4 regions of the Acidovorax sp. BL-A-41-H1 genome follow, and region 2 is predicted to be linked to each of the others. Evidence: predicted binding sites of a transcription regulator. Region 2 holds the regulator's gene; each other region holds the start of a gene.

Region 1 (3,637 bases), on a different contig from region 2:
GCCTGCGGACCGCATGCGTTCGGTAAGCGCTGCCAGGGCGATGTGGTCCACGCTGCCGTCGTCCAGAAACGGCGTGACCAGGGCGATCCACAGGCCGCGAAAGCGTGGTTCGGCAGACGCTAGGGTTGCCATGGGCGCGGCGGGAAAGATGGAGGAGAGGGCGGAAACAGTCATGGTGCAGCAAGTCCTTTGCGGGTTCGACCAGTGGAAGAACCGTCAGGGTGTGCGCACGAAGGGCCGCGAGGGCAGGGGGCCGGGGGCTGTCTGTCTGCCAGGTGGTTCCGTCGCTCATCCGGACGGAACCACAGCTCCGGTCAGATGAGCTCTGGTTTTTTGGTTTTGCCTGCGCACTGCGCTGCCACCACGGGGGTGTTGGCAGTCTGAGGAGTGCGGTGCGCGGGCATGGCGGCCAGTATAGGCGGGGCTGTTGACATGCCGTGTACCTGCGAGGGTAAGCCGTGGCGGGCGTGTTCAGCCCGCAACAGTGCCTTGCGGCCCGGCATCCGGCGCGGGAGCCGGCAGGTCCGGGCACTGCCAGTTCAGCAGCTCGGCCAGGCGGGTGACGATCCAGGTGGCCTCGGCCACCGACACGCCCGACTCGGCGGTGCACAACCCGGCATGGATGCGCCGCAGGATCTCGGCCTCGGACGGTGCCTGCACGTGGTAAAGCGTCTGCGCATGCTCGACCAGGTGGCCAGCCAGGTCTTCGCACAGCTCGTAGCGCGTGCGCACCGTGGCGGCTTTCTCGTTCAGGCGGCCACGCGCGTCGGTGTACACGGCCATGAACGATGGCGGCACGTGGATCTGGTTGTCGTCTTCGTACATCGGGTTGCGGCGTGATGGCGTGGCGGGCGCTTCAGTCTGGGGTGAACAGACGCTCAAAGCGTGCCTGATCGGCGGGCAGCTCGAAGGTTACGACCTGGCCCATCTTCATGTCGGACAGGCGGCAGGCCCCAAACAGCGTGGTCTTGCCCGCCAGGTCCATGCTGGGCAGGTCGATCAGCGCGTACGGGTACGGCACGAACACCTGGTGCGCGAACACATCGCGCGTGGCGTTGCGGGGCGACGGGTACAGCTTGTAGAGGGCGGTCTCGATGGTCTGGGTGGCCATGGGTGTGGGTGCAATGTGCGGCACAGCCCGCGGTGCGGGCAAGGTGCGGGTACAGTGCGGCGATCCTACCGACAATTGCTGTCGACAACCGCAGCTTCAACCCATGTCCAGAAACAAAAGCGAGTGGCCCGCCAAGGTGATGGCCCTCATCCAGGGCGGCAACGTGGCTGCCGCCATTGCCCAGATCAAGGTGGCGCCCACGGTGGGCGACATCACGCGGCTGCAGGCCCTGGCGGCCCGGCTGCCGCCTACACCGGCCCACATCCAGCTGCACAAGGTGCTGGAGGAAGAGCGCGCCATGCTGGCCGCGCCGCGCCTGCATCGCTCGCCATAACCCCGGCCCCCCCCCGGCCCCCGCCTGCCGCCGTTCGTTTTGCCTATCTCCCAGTCTTGCCATGAGCCAGCCCCGTGTTTCCATCCAGACCGAAGACTTCGACCTGAGCCGCGAGATCGCGGCGCTGCGCCAGGGCCAGCCTGGCGTGGGCGCCGTGTGCAGCTTTGTGGGCACCGTGCGCGACCGCAACGAGGGCGACGCCGTATCGACCATGGAGCTGGAGCACTACCCCGGCATGACCGAAAAATCCATCGAGGCCATGGTGGACGAGGCCTTCCGGCGGTTTGACATCTTCGGCGCGCGCGTGATCCACCGTGTGGGGCTGCTGCAGCCGCTCGACCAGATCGTGCTGGTGGCCGTGACCAGCGCGCACCGCGGCCAGAGCTTTCAGGCCTGCGAGTTCCTGATGGACTACCTCAAGACGCAGGCGCCGTTCTGGAAAAAGGAGCAAACGCCCGGTGGCGCACGCTGGGTGGACGCCCGCGTGAGCGACGACGCGGCACTGGCGCGCTGGGGCATTGTGGCCAGCAATGCATAGATTTGTGGTCGCAGGGCGGTTTTCAAGCCAAATAGGCCGATAGCGCACGTAAATCAATGTCTGGTAGCTATGAAAAGTATAGCAAACGAGATGTAGCAACCTGCGCGCGTTGCTGACACAGGTCAATCCCCCGATGCGGGCGCTGCCTTGAAATAAGGCAGCGCCCGCCCCACGTGCTGGGTAATTCGGAGGACTTAGACCATGCGTCTCGACAAATTCACCACCAAGTTTCAGGAAGCTCTGGGCGATGCGCAGAGCATTGCGCTCGGCCATGACCACGCCTACATCGAGCCCGTGCATGTGCTGCTGGCCATGCTCAAGCAGGACGACGGCCCCAAGGCGCTGCTGCAGCGGGCGGGCGCCAACGTACCCGGCCTGACGGCCGCGGCCGAGGCCGCCGTCAAGCGCCTGCCCCAGGTGCAGGGGCACGACCAGGTGCAGGGCGGGCCCGAGCTGGGCCGCGTGCTGCAGGCCACCGAAAAAGAAGGCATCAAGCGTGGTGACCAGTTCATTGCCAGCGAGCTGTTCTTGCTGGCGCTGATCGACAGCAAGGGCGAAGCCGCCCAGATCGCCAAGGACAACGGCCTGACCCGCAAAAGTCTGGAGGCCGCCATCACCGCCGTGCGCGGCGGCCAGAAGATGGACAGCGCCGAGGCCGAGGGCCAGCGCGGCGCGCTGCAAAAGTACTGCATGGACCTGACCGAGCGCGCCCGCGCCGGCAAGCTCGACCCCGTGATCGGCCGCGACGACGAGATCCGCCGCGCCATCCAGGTGCTGCAGCGGCGCAGCAAGAACAACCCGGTGCTGATCGGCGAGCCCGGCGTGGGCAAGACGGCGATTGTCGAAGGTCTGGCCCAGCGCATCGTGGCGGGCGAGGTGCCCGAGTCGCTCAAGAACAAGCGCGTGCTCAGCCTCGACATGGCTGCCCTGCTGGCCGGCGCCAAGTACCGCGGCGAGTTTGAAGAGCGACTGAAAACCGTGCTGAGCGAGCTGGCCAAGGACGAGGGCCAGACCATCGTCTTCATTGACGAGCTGCACACCATGGTGGGCGCCGGCAAGGGTGAGGGCGCGATGGACGCGGGCAACATGCTCAAGCCCGCGCTGGCGCGTGGCGAGCTGCACTGCGTGGGCGCCACCACGCTCGACGAGTACCGCAAGTACATCGAAAAAGACGCTGCGCTGGAGCGCCGGTTCCAGAAAATTCTGGTGGGCGAGCCCAGCGTGGAAGCCACCATCGCCATCCTGCGCGGCCTGCAGGAAAAGTACGAGGCGCACCACGGCGTGGAGATCACCGACCCGGCCATCGTGGCCGCGGCCGAGCTCTCTAACCGCTACATCACCGACCGTTTCCTGCCCGACAAGGCGATTGATCTGATCGACGAGGCCGCGGCCAAGATCAAGATCGAGATCGACTCCAAGCCCGAAGCCATCGACAAGCTCGACCGCCGCCTGATCCAGCTGCAGATCGAGCGCGAAGCCGTGCGCCGCGAAAAGGACGAGGCTTCGCAAAAGCGCTTCGGCCTCATCGAGGAAGAGATCGAGCGCCTGCAAAAGGAAATTGCCGACCTGGAAGAAATCTGGACCAGTGAGAAAGCCCAGGCCCAGGGCTCGGCCCAGGTGCGCGAGGAGATAGAGCGCATCAAGCTGCAGATTG
Region 2 (3,637 bases):
TACTCCGTTCAGATGATGCGCGAGAAGCGTGCCCGGTAGCGGTCGGCCTGGAGATAGCGGTCAAAAACCATCGCCACGCCGCGTACAAAGAACCAGCCCATCGGCGTGACCTCGACGCCATCAGAATTCATGCGCACCAGACCCTGCTCGGCCATTTCTTCAAGGCGCGTGAGCTCCGCAGCAAAATACTGCTTGAAGTCGATCAGCCAGCCTTGCTCGATGGACTCGAACAGCACTTCACCCTGGCACATCAGCGCCATGATGACGGCGCGGCGCACAAGATCGTCCCGCGTCAGCGCCAGGCCACGGACGATCGGTAAACGCCCCTGGTCGAGGAAGTCGTAGTACTCCTCCAGCGTCTTGGCGTTCTGGCTGTAGGTGGCCCCCACCCTGCCGATGGCCGACACGCCAAGGGCAATGAGGTCGCAATCAGGCTGCGTGCTGTACCCCTGAAAATTGCGATGCAGGCGCCCCTGCCGCTTGGCAACCGCCAACGCATCCGAGGGCAAGGCAAAGTGGTCCATGCCCACGTACACGTACCCAGCGTCCAGGAAGGCGTCGAGCGACCGAGACAGCATCGCCACCTTGGCCGAGGCCGCAGGCAGCTCGGCCGACACAATGCGGCGTTGCGGCTTGAACCGCTCGGGAAGATGGGCGTATGCGTACAGCGCGATGCGATCGGGCCGCAGCTGGGCCACCTGGGCCAGGGTACGATCAAACGATTCGGGCGTCTGCCGGGGCAGGCCGTAAATCAGATCGACGTTCACCGAGTCGAAGCCGAGCGAGCGAGCCGACTCGACGAGCGAGAACACCTGCTCGGCAGGCTGGATCCGGTGCACGGCCTTCTGCACCTCCGCATCAAAGTCCTGCACGCCAAAACTCAGCCGGTTGAAACCCAGTTCGGCCAGGACTGCCAGGCGGTCAGCATTCACCGTGCGCGGATCGACTTCGATCGAGTATTCACCGCCCGGTGCCAGCGTGAAGCTGCGACGCAGGACAGCCATGAGTTCACGCAACCCATCGTCCGAGAGGAATGTGGGTGAACCGCCGCCCAGGTGTAGCTGCGACACCACCTGCCCTGTTCCGCAATGGGCGGTATGAAGGTCAATTTCGCGGCTCAGGTACCGCAGGTAAAGATCGGCCCGGTCGTGGTGCTTGGTGATGATTTTGTTGCACGCACAGTAGTAGCACAACGATTCGCAAAAAGGAATGTGCACATAGAGCGACAGCGGCAGCGCCTTCGCAACCGTTCCGTTCCTGCGCTGATCGAGCGCCAGCACATAATCTTCCTGCCCAAAGGCTTCGACAAAGCGGTCAGCGGTGGGGTAGGAGGTGTAGCGTGGCCCCGCTACATCAAATCGGCGCAGCAGGTCAGGGGAGACAGCGGTCATGGGCATCCTTCGGAACGCCCTGACTGTGCCGCAGCTGCCGCGGGCAGTCCTTGATTTACATCAAGCGGCCACAAGGCGCTGACTGCGACAATTTGACGCATATCATTTGGCCCCATGAGGTCAACCGTCATCTGTTTGATGCAGATGCGGAGTATCCTTATTTTCCGCAACTAGTTCCACCGGCCATGAATCCGCTCACCATCAAAGTCGCCTGCTCGAACTGCAACCTGCGGGAGCTGTGTATGCCCGTAGGACTGAACGAAGAACAACTGCAGCGCATCGACGAAGTGGTGGCCGTGCGGCGCAAGGTCAAGCGCGGCGCAACCTTGTTTCGCAACGGCGAGACATTCACGTCGCTGTATGCGATTCGGACCGGGTTCTTCAAGACCTGCGTGGCCACGGAAGATGGCCGCGACCAGGTAACGGGTTTTCAGATGGCAGGCGAGATCATCGGCCTCGATGGCATCGTGAACGACCACCACACCTGTGACGCCGTTGCTCTGGAAGACGCTGAAGTCTGCGTCATGCCATTTGACCGCATTGAGGAGTTGTCGCGCGAGGTCACGGCCCTGCAGCACCACGTGCACAAGATCATGAGCCGCGAGATCGTGCGCGAGCATGGCGTGATGCTGCTGCTGGGCAGCATGCGTGCCGAAGAGCGCCTGGCGGCCTTCCTGCTGAACCTGGTGCAGCGCCTGCACGCCAGGGGCTTCTCGCAGTCAGAACTGGTGCTGCGCATGACCCGGGAAGAGATTGGCAGCTACCTGGGTCTCAAACTCGAAACCGTGAGCCGCACCTTCTCGAAATTTGTCGACGAACAGATCGTCGAGGTCAAGCAGCGGCATGTGCGCATCCTGGACACCGACGCGCTGCGCCGCATTGTCAACAGCCAGCAGCCTTGCCACTGAGCAGGGCGTGGCCGGAGGGTTCTCGGGAGGCCTGCTCATTTGACAGCGCGGCTCAGCCGCCCGGTTGAACCTGTCAACACCTTCACCGCGCACTGTTGGGCAATGGGCGGCTCGGCGACTGCAACCTGCCCTTGAAGGCTCCCGGCCTGGCTTTCGCCGACAGTTCAGGCACAGCCCGAAGTCTTGCGGCAATCGTCCGGCCGCTCTCCGTCGGGTACCGGGCACCGGTTGAGCTCGAACGGCGACATAGCCAGCAGCGTGGTGAGCGCACTGGAAGCCATGGTGACCACCCAAAAAGCAAAAAACGCCAGCGTGTAGACGCCTTCCCGTGAAAGTGGCACGGGCTGGCCAAACCAGTGCAGGTCATGAGGATCGACGAGCGCAAAGACGAGCATCTCGAGCACACCTGCCATCAAAAAGGCAGGCCATGCTATCCACATCAGGCGTTGGGTCCACATCGCGCTTGTCTCCTCTTTTTTTCAGGATCGGTTGACCAGGGTCGCAGGTGTTGCGCAAGCCGCCCTAATCGGACAGCCATGGCAGGGATCAGCGTGGTGCGTCTTCGGCAGGGGTGGCCGCGTGGTTGCGGGCCTTCACTGCTGGCAACAGGCTCTTGTCGGCACCCTGCAGGGTCTTGTTGATCTCCACGCCCTGGCGGTAATAGTCTTCCGCGACGACGGGGTCAGGCCGCGAGATGGCCAGCCACAAGGTGACGAATCCGGCAATGATCACGATGACGGGGCCAGAAATGATCAGCCAGACATGGCCGAACTTCCACCAGGGGGCGGCAGCGGGGGCCGAAACGGCTGGAACAGCGTTGGATGCCATGGAACTCTCTCCTTGAATAAATCACAGCCCGGTCAAGAGCGTTGGCGGTAGCACCGCGAATAAACAGATCAGCGTGGCACCAGGAAAACTGACTTTTCAGTGACATGGGCCGCAGAACCCACGGCTTGCACGTCAAAGTGCACCGGATGCGAGCCTGGCGTGGCAGAACCGTAAGGTATCTGCAGCCGCACAGCCACCCAACGCGACTCTGCCGGCCCAATCTCTACATCGCCGTCAATCGATGTCTCGATCCCCTGCAAGCCGCGCGCAGTGATCTGGTAGCGCTGCGTGCCCTCGGTCGCATTCATGACCTGCAGCCGGTAGATGTTCTCGAGCTTGCCGCCCGCCACAATGCGCGACAGGGCTGCGCGGTCGCGCACCACGTCCACCTTCAGCGGCGTGCGCGTGACCAGGCTTGCCAGCATTGCCACGCACAGCGCCACCAGCACCGCGCCATACACCAGTACCCGGGGGCGGAACACGCGCTGCATGATCTGCGACTGGTTCCAG
Region 3 (3,637 bases), on a different contig from region 2:
GCATGCGCCGGCCGCCATGCCGCCAGCGGTGCCAATACCCGTCACGCTGTCAGCCCGCCTGTATCCGGCCAACGAGCAGGCCAGCGCGCTGGGCGTGGTCTATGCCGTGGTGACCAATGACCTGCATGGCCGCGGCACATTCCAGGCCACGATCCAGGGGGAGAGCTTTGCCGGGGAAGCGACGCGCAAGGCAGGGTCTTCGCGCGAGGGCCTGGCCAGCGGCGCAGGCACCCGGGGTAGCTACCTGAGCTGCCAGTATTCGATGAACTCGCCATCGATGGGAACAGGCACCTGCCGCCTGTCCAGCGGCGCGCTGTTCACGATGCACGTGGGCGGCTGACGCTGCCCGTCAGGGGCTGGGCTGCCCGGTGGCGGCAATGTCCGTCATCAGGTACCCGCCCTTGAGATGCCCCACGTACTGCAGCGCCTGCTTGATCTGCACCGACGGCACGTCGCCCTCGCGCATGTGCAGCAGGTCGGCGGGGCTGATCAGCAGTGCCGACGCATCGGTGAGCGGCAGGTTGGCTGCGCGGTAGGTCTCCAGCACCAGTTGGGAGCAGAAGAACCGGTCGTTGCGCGCCGCGCCGAGCTGGATGGCGGCGATGCCGCGGATGCAGGCGTCGCGGACGGCGCCGGGCACCAGCGGAAGCTCACAGTACTTGCGCTGCAGCGTGAACGGCGCCTGCAGCACGATGCCGGCGGTGTTGTACTTCTTGCCGTCCTGTGCCTGCGCAAAGGCGCGCATGGCCACGGCGTGCTCGTCGGTGATCCCTGGGTGGCGAAAGGCCACGATGGTGGCCTCGTCGGCCATGAACTCAGCCGTGCTGCGGATGCGCACGCCCGAGCCCACCGCCTCTATGATTCGGCCGTTGCCCAGGTAGAGCGCCGCATGGCTCACTGGCGAGAGCGTGATGGCGCGGATGCCCAGCGAGTTGATGCCGTGCGTGGCCGACAGGACGATGTCCCCGGCGCGCAAGTCCCCGCTGTCGATGGATTGGCCGCCGTTGCCCGGCATGAGCAGGCTGCTGTTTTGCACCTGCAGGGTGGGCAGGCCACTGTCGGCGTCGCGGCCCATGCGTGTGGCGCAGCCGGTGGCGGCCGTGGCCATCACCGCAGCGAGGAGTGCGGCCCTCCACCGCGGCGTACCTATGGGGCAATTGGCCATCATCGGTGCGGCGCCTTAGACGCCGCGCGCCCGGTCGGCCTTGAACTGTGCGCGGAACTGGCTGAACGTGCCCGCATCCAGCGCCTCGCGCACCTCGCGCATCAGGTTCAGGTAGTAGTGCAGGTTGTGCACGGTGGTGAGCATGGGGCCCAGCATTTCGCCGCAGCGGTCCAGGTGGTGCAGGTAGGCCCGGCTGAAGCCGCCGCGGCCGCCCGCGTCCCAGACCACGCCGTCCTTGCCCGCGCAGGCGTAGCAGGTGCAGCTGGTGTCCATGGGCTGGTGGTCGGCCTTGTGGCGCGCGTTGCGGATCTTCAGGTCGCCAAAGCGGGTGAACATGGTGCCGTTGCGCGCATTGCGCGTGGGCATCACGCAGTCGAACATGTCCACGCCATCGGCCACGCCCTGCACCAGGTCTTCGGGCGTGCCCACGCCCATCAGGTAGCGCGGCTTGTGGGCCGGCAGGCGGTGCGGCGTGTGGGCCATGATGTCCAGCATCTCGTCCTTGGGCTCGCCCACGCTCACGCCGCCCACGGCGTAGCCGGGGAAGTCCATTTCCACCAGCGCTTCCAGCGACTCCTGGCGCAGGTTCTTGAACATGCCGCCCTGCACGATGCCGAAGAGGGCGTTGGGGTTGCCCAGCCGCTCGAACTCGGCCTTGGACCGCACGGCCCAGCGGCGGCTCATCTCCATCGATTTGCGCGCCTCGGCCTCGGTGGTGAGGTGCCCCTTGGTTTCGTACGGCGTGCACTCGTCGAGTTGCATCACGATGTCGGAGTTGAGCGTGGTCTGGATCTGCATGCTCACCTCGGGCGACATGAAGAGCTTGTCGCCATTGACGGGGCTGGCAAACGTTACGCCTTCTTCGGTGATCTTGCGCATGGCGCCCAGGCTCCACACCTGAAAGCCGCCCGAGTCGGTCAGGATGGGCTTGTCCCATTTTTCAAAGCCGTGCAGGCCGCCAAAGCTCTGCATCACATCCAGGCCCGGGCGCATCCACAGGTGAAAGGTGTTGCCCAGGATGATCTGTGCGCCCATGTCGTGCAGGCTTTGCGGCATCACGCCCTTGACGGTGCCATAGGTGCCCACGGGCATGAAGATGGGGGTCTGCACCACGCCGTGGTTGAGCGTGAGCGTGCCGCGCCGCGCGTGGCTGGCGGGGTCGGTCTTGAGGAGGTCGAACTGAAGCATGGGCGGGATTGTCCCAGACGCACCGCCGACCCCGTGCCACGTCGATCCACCCTGACTTTCATCAAGGGAATGGGCTGGCGCTGCGGCGCCGCGTGGCTACACTGAACCAAAGTGCCCCTGGGCCCGCGAACCACACTCCAAGGAGAACACCATGCTCAAGATCTTCATCGCCGTGGACGGATCGGAACTCTCGCTCGACGGGGTGCACCACGCGCTGTGGCTGGTGCGCCACGGCCTGCAGGCGCAGGTGGTGCTGGGCCATGTGCAGGAGCCCGCCACCCTGTACGAAATGGTCACCGCCCGCGACCCCGACCTGATCGCCGCCGCCAGCCTGGAAGCTGGCGAGCACCTGATGGCACCCGCGCGTGCGCTGCTCGAAGCTGCCGGCGTGCCCTGCGAAACCGAAGTGGGCGTGGGCGACGAGGCCCACACGCTGGTGGACATGATCGAGCGCACCGGTTGCGACATGGTCATCATTGGCGCGCGCGGGCAGGGCGCGTTGTCGAGCGCGCTGCTGGGTTCGGTGTCGCAGGAAGTGGCCCATGCCAGCCCGGTGCCGGTCACCATCGTGAAGCACGGCGAGGCATTTGCTGCCACCGAAGGTGGCACGGTCGAAGACCTGGAGGCCTGAGCAAGCCTCGCGCCTTGTCAGCGCCCACAAAAAAGCCGCCCCTCGGGGCGGCTTCGCGTTGTGCACGGCCGTCAGGCCGGTGCGGTTCAGTCCAGCGAGATCTTCTGCTCGCGGATCAGCTTGTGCCAGCGCTGCACTTCGGTGCGGATCAGGTCGCCATATTGCTGCGGCGTGCTGGCCACGGGCTCGATGCCAAAGTCCACCAGCTTCTGGCGGATGGCGGGCTGGTTGATGGCGGTGGCCACCTGCTTTTGCAGGGCGGCCACCACATCGGCTGGCGTACCGGCCGGGGCCACGATGCCGACCTGGGCCGAGGCTTCCACGCCCTTGAAGCCGAGTTCGGCAAACGTGGGCACATCGGGCAGCTGAGGCAGGCGCGTGGCGTGGGCCACGGCCAGGGGGCGCACCTTGCCACCCTTGATGAAACCGGCACCTGCGGCCAGGTCCACCATCATCGCGTTGACCTGGCCGCCTGCCAGATCGGTCAGGGCCGGTGCCGCGCCGCGGTAGGGGATATGCACCATGTGCAGGCTGCTGTTGACCTTGAGCAGCTCCATCGCCAGGTGGTGCGGGCTGCCCGCACCGGCCGAGCCGTAGCTGAATTTGCCGGGCGAAGCCTTGGCCTTGGCCACAAAATCCTTGGCGTCGCGCAC
Region 4 (3,637 bases), 170 kb from region 2:
CGGCCGTGGTCATCCAGAAGCTGAAGTTGTTCAGGAATGGGAACGACACGTCGCGCGCGCCGATTTGCAGCGGCACCAGGTAGTTCATCAGGCCCGTAACGAGCGGCATCGCCACGAAGAAGATCATGATCACGCCGTGGGCGGTGAAGATCTGGTCGTAGTGGTGCGGTGGCAGGTAGCCCATGTTGTCGCCAAAAGCCATGGCCTGTTGCAGGCGCATCATCACGGCGTCGGCAAAGCCGCGCAGCAGCATCACCAGGCCCAGGATCATGTACATGATCCCGATCTTCTTGTGGTCGATGCTGCAGATCCAGTCGCGCCAGAGCGGGCCCCACAGGCGGTACTTGGTCAGGCCCGCCATCACGACGAGGCCGCCCAGCATGGTGGCGACAAAGGTCCAGAGCACGATCGGATCGTGCGCCATGGGTATCGAGTCCCAGGTGATGCGACCTAGGGCCCAGTGCGGTTCGGTAGGGATGACGGAGGACATAGGTACTCTCTGAGGTGACGTCAGCGGCAGCAGGATGGCTGCTGGCGCGTCATGTATGTGCGGGGAGTGCTGTGGTGCATGGGGGATGTGGAAGGCGCAGTCATTGCGCCGTGGCCCGGGCGGGCGCTGCCAGCTGGGCTTCGAGCGTGGCCACCACCTGGTCGGCGTTTTGCGACGTGCACACGTCCTGCGGCAGGTTCAGGCCGGCGGCGCGCATGTAGGCCTCGCCACCGCGCTCGTCGATCACCATCATGTGGTGCATGCACATCTGGCCGTCTTCGACGCAGCGGTTGAGCACCTTGTTGTACAGGCCTTCTTCCACGCGGCCAAAGCGCTGCACCGGGTCGCGCGTGCTGGGCTTGACGAGGTTCAGGTAGGTCTGCTTGTCCAGCGCCTTGCCTTCGGTTTTGGCGGTCTGCACCCACTGGGCAAAGTCGGCGTCGCTCAGGCCGTGGAACTTGAACGTCATGCCCGAAAAGCCCGCGCCGCTGTAGTGCGACGACAGTCCCTTGTACACGCCGGGCTTGTTGATCACGGCGTTCAGCTCGGTCTGCATGCCGGGCATGGCGTAGATCATTCCGGCCAGGTCGGGCACGAAAAACGCGTTCATGGTCGAGGTGGCGGTCAGCTTGAAGATGATCGGGCGGTCGACCGGCGCGGCCAGCTCGTTCACCGTGGCAATGCCCTGCTCGGGGTAGAAGAACAGCCACTTCCAGTCCATGGCCACCACCTGCACCTCCAGGGGTTTGACCTGCGGCGCCAGCGGCTTGGTGGCCGAGATACGGTCCAGCGGCCGGTACGGGTCGAGCTTGTGCGTGCCGATCCATGTCAGCGCGCCCAGCGCAATGATGATGAGCAGCGGTACCGTCCAGATCACCAGCTCCAGCGTGGTGGAGTGGTGCCACTCAGGGTCGTAGTCGTCTTCGGTATTGGCCGCGTTGTTATGCCGGTATTTCCAGGCAAACCACAGCGTGAGGGCGATCACCGGCACGATGATGATCAGCATGAGGACAGTGGCCTGGACGACCAGAAGCCCCTGCTGCGACGCCACGTCGCCCGCCGGGTTCAGGACAACCGCCTTGCTGCAGCCAGCCAGGGTGCCCGTGGCAGCCAGTGCGGCCAGCCACGCCGGCCCGCGGGAAGTAAAGGTTTTGGACATTTCAAGAGCGCTCGTTGGATGCGTTTTGCTTTAGGGGTAAACGCGGATAACGGTGTGCGATGGAATGTAATAGGCCTAGCTTTTTTGTCGATTGGACATTTTGTCCAAGGTCAAACGCAGGGCGGGCGCCGCCCCCTGCCAGATCAACAAAAGCGACCTTGTCCTGCGCTCTGGTTAGCGAAAGCCCAGTTGTGGGCCCGCCAAGGGCGGTGTAAAACGGGTTCATTGCACTGCACAACGTCAAGGAGCCCTGTTCATGAGCAGCCCCGCCACCGCCGCCTACCCGGCCGCCGGCTTTGAAGAAAGCCCTGAATCCCTTTCGCGGGCCGATACCCATGAGGAAGTGACCCCCAGCGAGATCGCCGTCGGCGTGATCATTGGTCGCGCCTCCGAATACTTCGACTTTTTCGTGTTCGGCATCGCCTGCGTGCTGGTGTTTCCGTCGCTGCTGTTCCCGTTCCTGTCGCGGCTCGATGGCACGCTGATGTCGTTTGCACTGCTGGCCGTGGCGTTTGTGGTGCGGCCCGTGGGCACGGCGGTATCCATGGCCATCCAGCGCCGCTGGGGCCGGGGTACCAAGCTCACCATTGCGCTCTTCCTGCTGGGCGTGTGCACGGTGGGCATGGCCTTCCTGCCGTCTTATTCGAGCGTGGGCACAGCTGCCATCGTCGCGCTGCTGGTGCTGCGCATCGGCCAGGGCCTGGCCCTGGGCGGCACGTGGGACGGCCTGCCATCCCTGCTGGCCATGTCGGCCCCCAAGAACCGCCGCGGCTGGTACGCCATGATCGGCCAGTTCGGCGCCCCCGTCGGCTTCGTCCTGGCCGCCGGGCTGTTCGCCTACCTGTACAGCAGTCTTTCCGTCGAAGAGTTTCTGGCCTGGGGCTGGCGCTACCCGTTCTTCGTGGCGTTTGCCGTGAACGTGGTGGCTTTGTTCGCCCGCCTGCGCCTGGTGGTGGGGCAGTCTTACACCGAACTGCTGCAAGAGCGCGAGCTGCAACCCGTGGCCGTGAGCCGCGTCATGCGGGACGAAGGCGGCAACGTGTTGCTGGGCGCCTTTGCCGCGCTGGCCAGCTTTGCCCTGTTCCACATGGTCACGGTGTTCCCCCTGTCGTGGATCACCATGTATTCCGACCAGCCCATCACCGAAGTGCTTGGCGTGCAGATCGTCGGTGCCTTCCTGGCTGCTGGCGCCATCATGGTGTCCGGCTGGCTGTCAGACCGCGTGGGCCGCCGCACCCTGCTGGGCTCCATGGCCGTGCTGATCGGCGTGTTCAGCCTGCTGGTGCCCTGGCTGCTGGACGCGGGTACGGTGGGCAACAACATCTTCCTGATCAGCGGCTTCGTGCTGCTGGGGCTGTCGTACGGGCAGGCATCGGGCACCGTGACATCCAACTTCTCGGCCCGCTACCGCTACACGGGCGCCGCCCTGTCCACCGACATCGCGTGGATGATCGGTGCAGCCTTTGCCCCGCTGGTGGCCCTGGGCCTGTCGGCCAAGTTCGGGCTGGGCGCCGTCACGCTGTACCTGCTGTCGGGTGTGGTGTGCACGCTGGGAGCGCTGCGGATCAACCGGATGGTGGAGCAACAGCGGGATTGATGCGGTTTGCTATTTAATTGATAGCTACGGAGGCAAATAGAAAGACCGCCTGCGGCCAAAAAGGCTTGGAAATGCCTCTGAAGGATGGCGCCCTGCACTGCAGGGCGTTTTTCATGGAATGCCCGCGCCGGGAGGGGCTCCGTAAAACGCCCTCATTCGGCCTCCTTCGCCTTGACCAGCCCACGGATATTCATCACCGCCAGGCACACCTGCAACGCGATGACCGCCGTGGCCCCTGCTGGTATGCCCCAGCACACCCACAGCACGTTGCTCGCGAGGAAAACCCAGAAGCCGATCTTCCGGCGATGTTCACTCTTGGAGCCCACCAGCCACGCGGCCGCTACCGACGCCACAAAAGCGGGCCACTGCATGAGATCGGCCCAGTCACCCA

The links. Region 2 encodes FNR, which switches genes on or off when oxygen is low (the NO sensors DNR and NnrR bind a similar motif). Its sites were predicted from a motif close to TTGATNNNNATCAA; they were not measured.
Region 1: a site for FNR is predicted at 2,096-2,109, ahead of clpB (ATP-dependent chaperone ClpB). Genes of this name have one in related genera too.
Region 3: a site for FNR is predicted at 2,405-2,418, ahead of ACTPOI_RS10425 (universal stress protein). Genes of this name have one in related genera too.
Region 4: a site for FNR is predicted at 1,750-1,763, ahead of cyoA (ubiquinol oxidase subunit II). Genes of this name have one in related genera too.

Annotation. Positions count from the first base shown of each region.
Region 1 covers NZ_JBPVJQ010000003.1:1,586,098-1,589,734, forward strand. The annotation lists gene dapA (4-hydroxy-tetrahydrodipicolinate synthase) at 1-132, opposite strand, end outside; gene ACTPOI_RS08065 (hypothetical protein) at 472-825, opposite strand; gene ACTPOI_RS08070 (hypothetical protein) at 857-1,111, opposite strand; gene ACTPOI_RS08075 (hypothetical protein) at 1,215-1,445, shown strand; gene ACTPOI_RS08080 (molybdenum cofactor biosynthesis protein MoaE) at 1,507-1,983, shown strand; gene clpB (ATP-dependent chaperone ClpB) at 2,185-3,637, shown strand, end outside.
Region 2 covers NZ_JBPVJQ010000006.1:993,949-997,585, reverse strand. The annotation lists gene hemN (oxygen-independent coproporphyrinogen III oxidase) at 9-1,391, opposite strand; gene fnr (fumarate/nitrate reduction transcriptional regulator Fnr) at 1,577-2,299, shown strand; gene ACTPOI_RS17810 (hypothetical protein) at 2,464-2,757, opposite strand; gene ACTPOI_RS17805 (FixH family protein) at 2,846-3,127, opposite strand; gene ccoG (cytochrome c oxidase accessory protein CcoG) at 3,196-3,637, opposite strand, start outside.
Region 3 covers NZ_JBPVJQ010000004.1:292,948-296,584, forward strand. The annotation lists gene ACTPOI_RS10410 (hypothetical protein) at 1-340, shown strand, start outside; gene ACTPOI_RS10415 (YiiX/YebB-like N1pC/P60 family cysteine hydrolase) at 350-1,168, opposite strand; gene tgt (tRNA guanosine(34) transglycosylase Tgt) at 1,181-2,353, opposite strand; gene ACTPOI_RS10425 (universal stress protein) at 2,505-2,984, shown strand; gene ACTPOI_RS10430 (Bug family tripartite tricarboxylate transporter substrate binding protein) at 3,071-3,637, opposite strand, start outside.
Region 4 covers NZ_JBPVJQ010000006.1:828,113-831,749, forward strand. The annotation lists gene cyoB (cytochrome o ubiquinol oxidase subunit I) at 1-490, opposite strand, end outside; gene cyoA (ubiquinol oxidase subunit II) at 591-1,649, opposite strand; gene ACTPOI_RS16975 (MFS transporter) at 1,906-3,246, shown strand; gene ACTPOI_RS16980 (YgjV family protein) at 3,399-3,637, opposite strand, start outside.